3 regions of the Streptomyces sp. NPDC050287 genome follow, and region 2 is predicted to be linked to each of the others. Evidence: riboswitches for the same ligand, from Rfam matches in the RefSeq annotation. Region 2 holds a riboswitch; each other region holds the start of a gene.
The links. Region 2 has a riboswitch for thiamine pyrophosphate ahead of ACIBK3_RS30275 (thiamine ABC transporter substrate binding subunit). Riboswitches for the same ligand answer to the same signal wherever they lie in the genome.
Positions count from the first base shown of each region.

Region 1: linked by a shared signal. The riboswitch ahead of thiO (glycine oxidase ThiO) and the one ahead of ACIBK3_RS30275 (thiamine ABC transporter substrate binding subunit) in region 2 are both predicted to bind thiamine pyrophosphate.
Region 3: linked by a shared signal. The riboswitch ahead of thiC (phosphomethylpyrimidine synthase ThiC) and the one ahead of ACIBK3_RS30275 (thiamine ABC transporter substrate binding subunit) in region 2 are both predicted to bind thiamine pyrophosphate.

Region 1 is NZ_JBITIY010000001.1:481,268-484,537, reverse strand. It holds gene ACIBK3_RS02170 (thiazole synthase) at 1-394, opposite strand, end outside; gene thiS (sulfur carrier protein ThiS) at 398-598, opposite strand; gene thiO (glycine oxidase ThiO) at 595-1,758, opposite strand; TPP riboswitch at 1,756-1,867, opposite strand; gene ACIBK3_RS02155 (hypothetical protein) at 1,920-2,270, shown strand; gene ACIBK3_RS02150 (NAD(P)/FAD-dependent oxidoreductase) at 2,303-3,270, shown strand, end outside.
Region 2 is NZ_JBITIY010000009.1:122,020-125,289, forward strand. It holds gene ACIBK3_RS30270 (ABC transporter permease) at 1-836, opposite strand, end outside; gene ACIBK3_RS30275 (thiamine ABC transporter substrate binding subunit) at 812-1,891, opposite strand; TPP riboswitch at 1,979-2,086, opposite strand; gene rlmN (23S rRNA (adenine(2503)-C(2))-methyltransferase RlmN) at 2,127-3,233, opposite strand.
Region 3 is NZ_JBITIY010000007.1:70,401-73,670, reverse strand. It holds gene ACIBK3_RS25500 (SsgA family sporulation/cell division regulator) at 1-10, shown strand, start outside; partial or broken gene ACIBK3_RS25495 (YibE/F family protein) at 247-1,952, opposite strand; TPP riboswitch at 2,024-2,213, shown strand; gene thiC (phosphomethylpyrimidine synthase ThiC) at 2,206-3,270, shown strand, end outside.

The DNA of each region.
Region 1 (3,270 bases), on a different contig from region 2:
ACGGCAGCACCGTGAACCCGTCGTCCACCAGCGTCTCCGCCGCCTCCAGCAGCTCGATCGGGTCCGGCAGCAGGGTCCGCTCGTCGGCGATGACCTCCAGCTTGACGACGTCGGTGCCGAGCGCCTCACGGGCGAGGCGGGCGGTGAGGACGGCCTCGCCGGCGGTGAAGCAGCCGGCGGTGTTCGGCAGCACCCGGATGCCGAGCTTCGCCAGCACCGACAGCACCGAACCGTGCACGTCCGGACGGACCCGGCGCATCGCGACCGTCGTCAGCTCGGTCCCCGACGCGACCAGCGCCCGCTCCAGCACCTCCAGGCTGGGGGCACCGCCCGTACCCATGATCAGACGGGACGCGAAGGACAGGTCACCGATGACGAAGGGATCGTCGGCCATGGGTCAGCCTCCTTGGACGGCGGTGAGGACCTCGACGCGGTCACCCTCGGAGAGGGACGTCGACGGCCACTGCGCGCGCGGGACGACGGTTTCGTTGAGGGCGGCAGCCACTCCGGAGGGCGCCGGGGTGAGGGACTTCACCAGGGCGTCGAGTGCCGTACCGGGAGCCACCTGGCGCCGCTCGCCGTTGACCGAGATGTTCATGCGGGCTGCTCCGTGAGGGTGGCGGCGAAGCGCCTGGCGGTGAACGGGCGGGCCTCCTCGGGGAGTTCTCCGGTGACGAGGGCGTGCGCCAGGGCGTCGCCGGTGACCGGGGTGAGCAGCACGCCGTTGCGGTAGTGCCCGGTGGCCAGCAGCAGCCCGTCCAGCGCGGTCGGGCCGAGCAGCGGCGCGTTGTCGGGGGAGCCGGGACGCAGTCCGGCCCGGGTCTCGGTGAGCGGCAGCTCGGTGATGCCGGGCACCAGTTCGTGGGCGTCGCGCAGCAGCTCGTACACCCCGCCCGCGGTCACCGTGGTGTCCCAGCCGAGCTCCTCGCTGGTCGCGCCGACCACGAGTTCGCCGTTCTCGCGCGGCACCAGGTAGACATGGCTGCCGCGCACCACGGCCCGCACGGTCCGGCTCAGGAAGGGCGCGTACCGCTCGGGCACGGTCAGCCGCAGCACCTGCCCCTTCACGGGCCGCACGGGCGGCAGGACGTCCTCGGGCACCCCCGCCAGCCGCCCGCTGAGGCTGCCCCCGGCGAGTACCACCTGCTCGGCGCCCAGCGCGACCCCCTCTCGGGTGACGACACCGGCCGCCCGCTCCCGTACGACGGACAGCCGCTCCGCCCATGAGCGGTGGAAGAGCACCCCGGCCCGCTCGCACGCCGCCAGCAGGGCCTTGGTGAGCCGCCGCGGGTCGATCTGGTGGTCGCCGTCGACCCGGAGCCCCCCACGCACGCCCGGCGCGAGCATCGGCTCCAGGCGGCGGCACTCCCGGCCGGACAGCCACTCGGAGTCCAGCCCCGACTGTTGTTGCAGCGCGTGCAGTTCACGCAGATGGGCGCGGTCGTCGGCGTCCAGTGCGACGGCGAGCGTGCCGCTGCGGCGGTAGCCGAGGTCCTGGCCGGTGAGGTCGGTCAGCTCGGCCGCGAAGGCCGGATAGCGGCGGGCCGACTCCAGGTTCAGGCCGAGCAGGGTCTGCTCCCCGTAGTGCAGTTCCGTGACGGCGGCCAGCATGCCGGCCGCCACCTGGGCGGCCCCGCCACCCGGCCCGGGGTCCACGACGGTGGTGGCGAACCCGCGCTGTGCGGCCCGCCAGGCCGTGACCAGGCCGATGATCCCGCCCCCGATGACGAGGACGTCTGACGTACGTGAGGACGACATGGGCGTCCAGCCCCTCCCTTCGCCGGCATGACCCGGATCAGGTTCGTACGGTCGGAGGCCGCCAGCCTCCCTCTCAGCCCGGTGCGTCCGGGCTCCCGCGAGTGCTTTACGTTGGCCACCCTAGCCCGTGTTTCCGCGCCTCTGTAAGGGAGCCTTTCCTCATGCCCCGCTCGCTGGACGGCCTCGTCCTCGCCCCCGTCGCCGACCAGGCCCCCGGTCAGGTGGGCACCCGCACCAGGTTCGCGTACCGCGAGAAGGACGGCGAGATCTGGGCCGATTACGCGGGCGGGGACGTCGTACGCGGACACCTGGTGGGTACCCGGGAGGGCGACCGGCTGGACTTCCGGTACGTACAGCTCAAGCAGGACGGGACGACGTCCTCGGGGCACTGCGTGTCGACGGTCGTCGAACTGGCCGACGGTCGCGTACGGCTGGAGGAGAGCTGGGAGTGGGAGTCGCAGCCCGGCAGCGGGACGAGCGTTGTGGAGCAGGTCACGGCGCACGACGGCTGACTGACGGATCGTCAGTTGTCTATGGTGATCAGGTGAGCGAGCAGACGCAGCAAGAGGGCGGGGCATCCGGGCGGCGGGTGGTCGTCGTGGGCGCGGGCATGGCCGGGGTGCAGACCGCGGTCGCCCTGCGGGAACAGGGCTTCACCGGCCCCGTGATCCTGATCGGCGCGGAACCCCACCAGCCCTACGACCGGCCGCCGCTGTCCAAGGCCGTGCTGCTCGGCAAGGCCGAGGGCTCCGCATTCGACGTCGACTTCGAGTCCCTCGGCATCGAACTGCGGCTGGGCCGCGAGGTGCTGGGCGTGCGCCTCGCCGACCACGAACTGGACACCGAGGCCGGGCCCGTCCCGTACGACGTCCTGGTCCTCGCCACCGGCGCCGAACCCATCGCGCTGCCGGGCGCGGAAGGCGTACCCGGCGTGCATCTGCTGCGCACCCTGGACGACGCCGAGCGACTGCGCCCGGTGCTCGCCCGCCAGCACGACATCGTGGTCGTCGGCGCGGGCTGGATCGGCGCCGAGTTCGCCACGGCGGCGCGCGAGGCGGGCTGCGCGGTGACGGTCGTCGAGGCCGCGGACCGCCCGCTGGCCGGCGCGCTGCCCGCCGAGGTGGCCGCCCCGATGGCCTCCTGGTACGCCGACGCGGGTGCCGTACTGCGCACCCACGCGCGCGTGGAGCGGGTGGAACCCGGGGCCGTGCTGCTGCAGGACGGCTCGCGGCTGCCCGCCGGGGCCGTGGTCGTCGGCATCGGCGCCCGGCCCGCCACGGGCTGGCTGGCGGGCTCCGGCATCAGGCTCGGCACCCACGGCGAGGTCGTCGCCGACGACCGTCTGCGCACGTCCGCACCGGACGTCTACGCGGTCGGCGACTGTGCCTCCTTCCCCTCGGGAAGGTACGGCGAGCGCCTGCTCGTCCACCACTGGGACAACGCCCTCCAGGGACCGCGCACGGTGGCCGCGAACATCATCGGCGAGGCCTTGGGCGAACCCGCGGCCGTCTA
Region 2 (3,270 bases):
CGGCGCCGTACGGTCCACGCGTGCAGGGCGAGGACCGCGCCGACCGCGACGAACTGGACGATCGTCAGCACGGCGGCCGTGGACAGGTCGAAGATCTCGGAGGTCTGCCGGTAGATCTCCACTTCGAGGGTCGAGAAGGTCGGCCCGCCGAGGATCTGCACCACACCGAAGGAGGTGAAGGTGAACAGGAAGACCATCAGCGCGGCGGCGGCGACGGCGGGCGCCAGAGCGGGCAGCGTGACCTGCCGCCAGGCCGCGAGCCTGGACGCGCCGAGCATCCGCGCGGCCTCCTCCTGCCGCGGATCGAGCTGCGACCACAGCCCGCCCACGGTCCGTACGACCACCGCGTAGTTGAAGAAGACGTGCGCGAGCAGGATCGCCCACACCGTGGTGTCCAGCCGTACGCCCCACAGCTCGTCCAGCAGCCCGCCGCGCCCCACCAGCGCCAGGAACGCCGTCCCGACGACGACCGTCGGCAGCACGAACGGGACCGTCACCACGGCCCGCAGGACCTGCTTGCCGGGGAAGTCGAAACGGGCGAAGACGTACGCGCCCGGCAGCGCGACCAGCAGGGTGAGCGCGGTGGAGGCGCACGCCTGCCAGGTGGTGAACCACAGGACGTGCCGGATGTCGGACTGCGCCACGACATCCGCGATGCGGCCCAACTGCCAGCGCCCGTCGACCTTGAGGCCGCGCGCGACGATCGCGGCGACCGGATAGGCGAAGAAGACCGCGAAGAACGCGACGGGCACGGCGACGAGGCCGAGCCGCGCCGCCGCGCTCTTCCTGCTCTTGCGGCCCTGGCGCGGGGCTACTTCAGTACCAGCGAGGTCCACGACTTGACCCACTGGTCACGGTGGTCGGCGATCCGGTCCGGGGCCATGGTCTCGGGGTTCTTGGCCTGCGGCCCGAACTTCACGAACTCCTCCGGCACCTGGGCGCCCTCCCGCACCGGGTAGACGAACATGTTCAGCGGCATGTCCTCCTGGAACTCCTTGGTGAGCAGGAAGTCGAGGAACGCCTTGCCGCCCTTGGTGTTCTTCGCGTTGCTCAGCAGGCCCGCGTACTCGGTCTGGCGGAAGCAGGTGCCGGTGGCGACGCCGGTGGGCGCCGTCTTCGGCTTCGGGTCGGCGTAGATCACCTCGGCGGGCGGCGAGGAGGCGTAGGACACGACCAGCGGCCGGTCGGCCTTGGCCTTCTTCCCGCCGGCGGACCCGGAGAACTCCTCGTTGTAGGCCTGCTCCCAGCCGTCGACGACCTTGACGCCGTTGGCCTTGAGCTTCTTCCAGTAGCCCTGCCAGCCGTCGTCGCCGTACTTGGCGGCAGTCCCGAGCAGGAACCCGAGGCCCGGCGAGGAGGTGGAGGCGTTCTCGGTGACGAGGAGGTTCTGGTACGCCGGCTTGACCAGGTCGTCGAACGAGGTGGGCGGGGTCAGCTTGTGCTTGCTGAAGTACGCCTTGTCGTAGTTGACGCAGATGTCGCCGGTGTCGATGGGCGTGACCCGGTGCTTGTCCTGGTCGACCCGGTACCGGGACTCGACCTGTCCGGAGCCCTTGGCCTCATACGACTGGAAGAGCCCGTTGTCGAGGGCCCGGGACAGCAGGGTGTTGTCGACGCCGAAGAAGGCGTCGCCCTGCGGGTTGTCCTTCGTGAGGATGGCCTTGTTGACGGCCTGCCCTGCGTCGCCGTCCTTGAGGACCCTGACCTTGTACCCGGACTGCTTCTCGAAGTCCGCGAGGACGTTCTTCGACACGGCCCACGAGTCGTGACTGACGAGGGTGACGGTCTTGGAGTCGCCGCCGGTCCCGCCGTCGGACGATCCGCACGCGGACAGGCCGACCAGACCCAGCCCGACGACCACGGCCGCGAACCGCCTGCTGGTGATGCTCACTGAATTCCTCCTGGGTGACCAGGAAGAGACGCGGCCCCGCCCGGGACCGCCGGAGGATTCCACCGGCTCCCGGGCAGGGCGCAACAGCTTGAGTGATGACCGAACTTCCTACCCAGAATGACCTGGGCAAGGTTCAGAGGGTCTGCGGCCTGGTTGCCGCACTCTCAGCGCTGTGGCGCTCCCCTGTCGGAATATGAAGACGTCGGGATATGAAGATGTACGGACGGACGTCACACTACCGCTCGGTCGCGGCGAGCTGACCACACGCCCCGTCGATCTCCTGTCCACGGGTGTCCCGGACAGTCACCGGCACACCATGAGCGGCGATGGCGTCGACGAACGCCTTCTCGTCCTCGGGTCGGGAGGCGGTCCATTTCGACCCGGGCGTCGGATTGAGCGGGATCAGGTTGACGTGCACGGGCTTGCCCCTGAGCAGCCGTCCGAGCCGGTCACCGCGCCAGGCCTGGTCGTTGATGTCCCGGATCAGCGCGTACTCGATGGACAGCCGCCGGCCGGACTTCTCGACGTACTCGAAGCCGGCGTCGAGGACCTCGCGCACCTTCCACCGGGTGTTCACGGGGACGAGGGTGTCGCGCAGTTCGTCGTCGGGGGCGTGCAGCGAGATGGCGAGGCGGCACTTGAAGCCCTCGTCGGCGAAGCGGTTGATCGCCGGGACGAGTCCGACGGTCGAGACGGTGATCCCGCGCTGCGAGAGCCCGAGCCCGTCCGGCTCGGGGTCGGTGAGCCGACGGATGGCACCGACGACCCGGTTGTAGTTGGCGAGGGGCTCGCCCATGCCCATGAAGACGATGTTGCTGAGCCGCGCCGGGCCACCGGGGATCTCCCCGTCCCTCAGCGCGCGCATCCCGTCCACGATCTGGTGCACGATCTCGGCGGTGGACAGGTTCCGGTCCAGTCCCGCCTGCCCGGTCGCACAGAACGGGCAGTTCATCCCGCACCCCGCCTGCGAGCTGATGCACATGGTCACCCGGTCCGGGTAGCGCATCAGCACCGACTCGACGAGCGTCCCGTCGAACAGCCGCCACAGCGTCTTGCGGGTGGTGTCCTGGTCGGTCGACAGATGCCGGACGACCGTCATCAGCTCGGGAAGCAGCGCCTCCTGAAGCCGGCCGCGGGAGCCGGCCGGGATGTCGGTCCACTCCCCCGGGTCGTGCGCGTACCGCGCGAAGTAGTGCTGCGAGAGCTGCTTGGCACGAAACGGCTTCTCCCCGACCGCGGCCACCGCTTCCTTACGCTCGGCAGGCGTGAGATCGGCAAGGTGCCGCGGCGGCTTCTTGGCTCCGCGCGGGGCGACGAAAGTGAGTTCTCCGGGCTTAGGCATGGCTGTACCAGTGTCGCAGATCGAATCATGTGACCCT
Region 3 (3,270 bases), on a different contig from region 2:
CGCGGGCTGAAGCGTTCCGGCGGTGACGGTGCCGGAACGCTTCACCACGGCCGTAGGTCACTTCTGCTCGGGTGACGGGGCAGGAGGGTGACCCGCGGTCTGGGTCTGGGGGCGACGGGCGAGCTCGTGGCTCAGCTCACGTGATGGCGCGGGGCGACCGGCGCGCCTGGTGACCGCGAGTGCCTGCCGAGGTGGGCCGAGCGGTTCGCACCTCGGCCGTTGTTCGGGCCGGCCGCACCTCCCGCGTCAGCGCTTGCGACGACGTCCCTTTCCACCGCGTGCCGGAGCCGGGGGCTCGGCGGCAGTGACCGCTCCCGTTCCGGTCGTCGCTGCCGCCGGCTCCGTACCAGGCCGGTCGGCCGAGACCACCAGGGCCGCGAGGGCCGTGGTGACCGGTACCGACGCGACCAGGCCGATCGAGCCCACCAGGGTGCGCACGATCTCCTCCGCGACCAACTCGCTGTTGGCGACCGTTCCCACGCTGCTCTGGGCGATCGAGAAGAGCAGCAGCAACGGCAGCGCGGCGCCCGCGTAGGCGAGGACGAGTGTGTTGACGACGGAGGCGATGTGGTCGCGCCCGATCCGTATGCCCGCCCGGTACAGCCCGCGCCGGCCCATCGACGGGTTGGCCTCGTGCAGCTCCCAGACCGCCGAGGTCTGCGTGACCGTCACATCGTCCAGTACGCCGAGCGAACCGATGATGACGCCGGCGAGGAGCAGACCGCTCATGTCGATGGACGGGTACAGGCCATGGATCAGACCGGTGTTGTCGTCCGTGTTGCCGGTGAGCGCGGCCCAGCCGATGAACAGCGAGCCGAGGACGCCGATCAGCACCAGCGAGATCAGCGTGCCCAGTACCGCCACGGAGGTTCTGGCCGACAGGCCGTGGCACAGATAGAGGGCGATCAGCATGATGGCGCTCGCCCCGATCACGGCCACGAGCAGTGGGTTCGAGCCCTGCAGGATCGCCGGCAGGATGAAGAAGTTCAGGATCATGAAGCTGATGGCCAGCGCCACCAGCGCCATGACACCGCGCAGTCGGCCCACCACCACGACGGCGATCGCGAAGATCCCGGCGAGCAGGGACGTCGGCAGTCGGCGGTTCACGTCGGCGACCGAGTACTGCAGGTCCCTCGGTGCGGAGGGCTCGTAGGCGACCACGACCTTCTCGCCCTCATGCAACTGCCGTGACTGGTCCGGCTGCACGATCTCGGTGAACGTGCGGCCCTTGTCCTTGCCGGTGTCGACCCGGATCGTCGCCCTCTTGCAGGTGCCGTTCGCCTGTTGCCGGGCGGACGAGCCCTCGGCGGTGGAGGTGTCACCGGTCGGAGTACCTCCGGAGGCGTTGACCGACTTGCAGCTGACGCTCTCGACCTTGCTGACCGTCGCCTGCTGGGTCTGCCGGTCGAAGCCGACACCGGTGCGCTCGTGCCCCGGCGCACCGCCCGGCCACAGCACCGCGAGCCCGACCAGCACCGCGCGCCGAACGGGATCAGGATCGCCGCGATGACCTTGCGCAGGTGCCTGGAGACGGGCGTGGCGGGCCCGTGACTGTGCGAGTGGCCATGCCCGCCGCCGGAGCCCGGGCTGTGGCCGTCCCCAGGGCCGTGCCCCTCGCCCGGGCCCGGACCGCCACCAGGGCTGTGGCCGGCACCCGGCCTGTCACCGGGGCCGTGACCGTGGCCGGTGCTGTGTCCCGCGCCGGGGCCGCGACCGTTGCCTTGCCCGGGCACTTGCCCACTACCGGATCCGGAGCCGCGGTCGTATCCACCTCCGCCTCCCGAGCCGTGGTCCTCCCCGCGCTCGCCGGTGTGGTCGTTCCCGCCTCCGCCGCCGAACCAGTCGCCGCGTCCACCACCGGAACCGCCGTCTCCACGGCGCGGGCCGTTGCCGGCTCCGGGCCTCCGCGGCGGCTCGGGCGGTGGATACGGGGGCTGATGTGGCGTGGTCACCGCCCGATCATCGCAAGAACGGCAGAGGCCCACTGTTCACCGCGCCCCACATGACGCTAGCGTGGAGGCACCTTTGCACACGCGGGAGCTCGGAGCACCGGGCTGAGAGGGCGCTGACCTCCGTCCCAGCGATGTTTCACGTGGAACGTCATCTGGATCCAGTGACGTTTCACACGAGACGTCGACGGACGGAAGCCGCTGCGTCGACCGCCGAACCTGTTACCGGGTAATGCCGGCGTAGGGAGTAGGTCTCATGACCAACAAGGACGCACGCACGCCTGTCTCCAACCAGGACGAACCGCTCAATCAGGGCGAAGAGTCCCAGGAGGCCGGGAAGTCCATCGGCTGGCACAAGGCGTACGTCGAGGGCTCACGCCCCGATCTGCGGGTGCCGGTCCGTCAGGTGCACCTCACCAACGGGCAGTCGGTCACGCTCTACGACACGTCCGGTCCGTACACCGACCCGCACGTCGACACCGATGTCCGCAGGGGTCTGCCGCCGCTGCGGGAGAACTGGATCATCGCCCGCGGCGACACGGACGAGTATGCGGGCAGGCCCGTCCGCCCCGAGGACGACGGGCTCAAGCACACCTCGCCGCGCGGCGGGCTGCGCAACCTCGACGCGGTCTTCCCAGGCCGGCCGCGCCTGCCGCGCCGCAGTCGCGACGGCAACGCGGTCACCCAACTCGCGTACGCCCGCCGGGGCGAAATCACGCCCGAGATGGAGTACGTGGCCGTCCGGGAGAACGTCTCCCCCGAGGTGGTCCGGGAGGAGATCGCGGCGGGCCGGGCCGTGCTGCCTGCCAACATCAACCACCCGGAGATCGAGCCGATGATCATCGGCAAGCGGTTCCTGGTGAAGGTCAACGCCAATATCGGCAACTCCGCGGTGACGTCCTCCATCGAGGAGGAGGTCGAGAAGATGACCTGGGCGACCCGTTGGGGCGCCGACACGGTCATGGACCTGTCCACCGGCAGCAACATCCACACCACCCGCGAGTGGGTGCTGCGCAACTCCCCCGTCCCCATCGGAACAGTGCCGCTCTACCAGGCGCTGGAGAAGGTCGACGGTCGCGCCGAGGAGCTGAGCTGGGAGATCTACAAGGACACGGTCATCGAACAGGCCGAGCAGGGCGTGGACTACATGACCGTCCACGCGGGCGTGCGCCTGCCCTACGTGCCGCTGACGGCGCATCGCAAGACCGGGATCGTCTCCCGCGGGGGCTCGATCATGGCCGCGTGGTGCCTCGCGCACCACAAGGAGAGCTTCCTGTACGAGAACTTCGAGGAACTCTGCGAGATCCTCGCCGCCTATGAC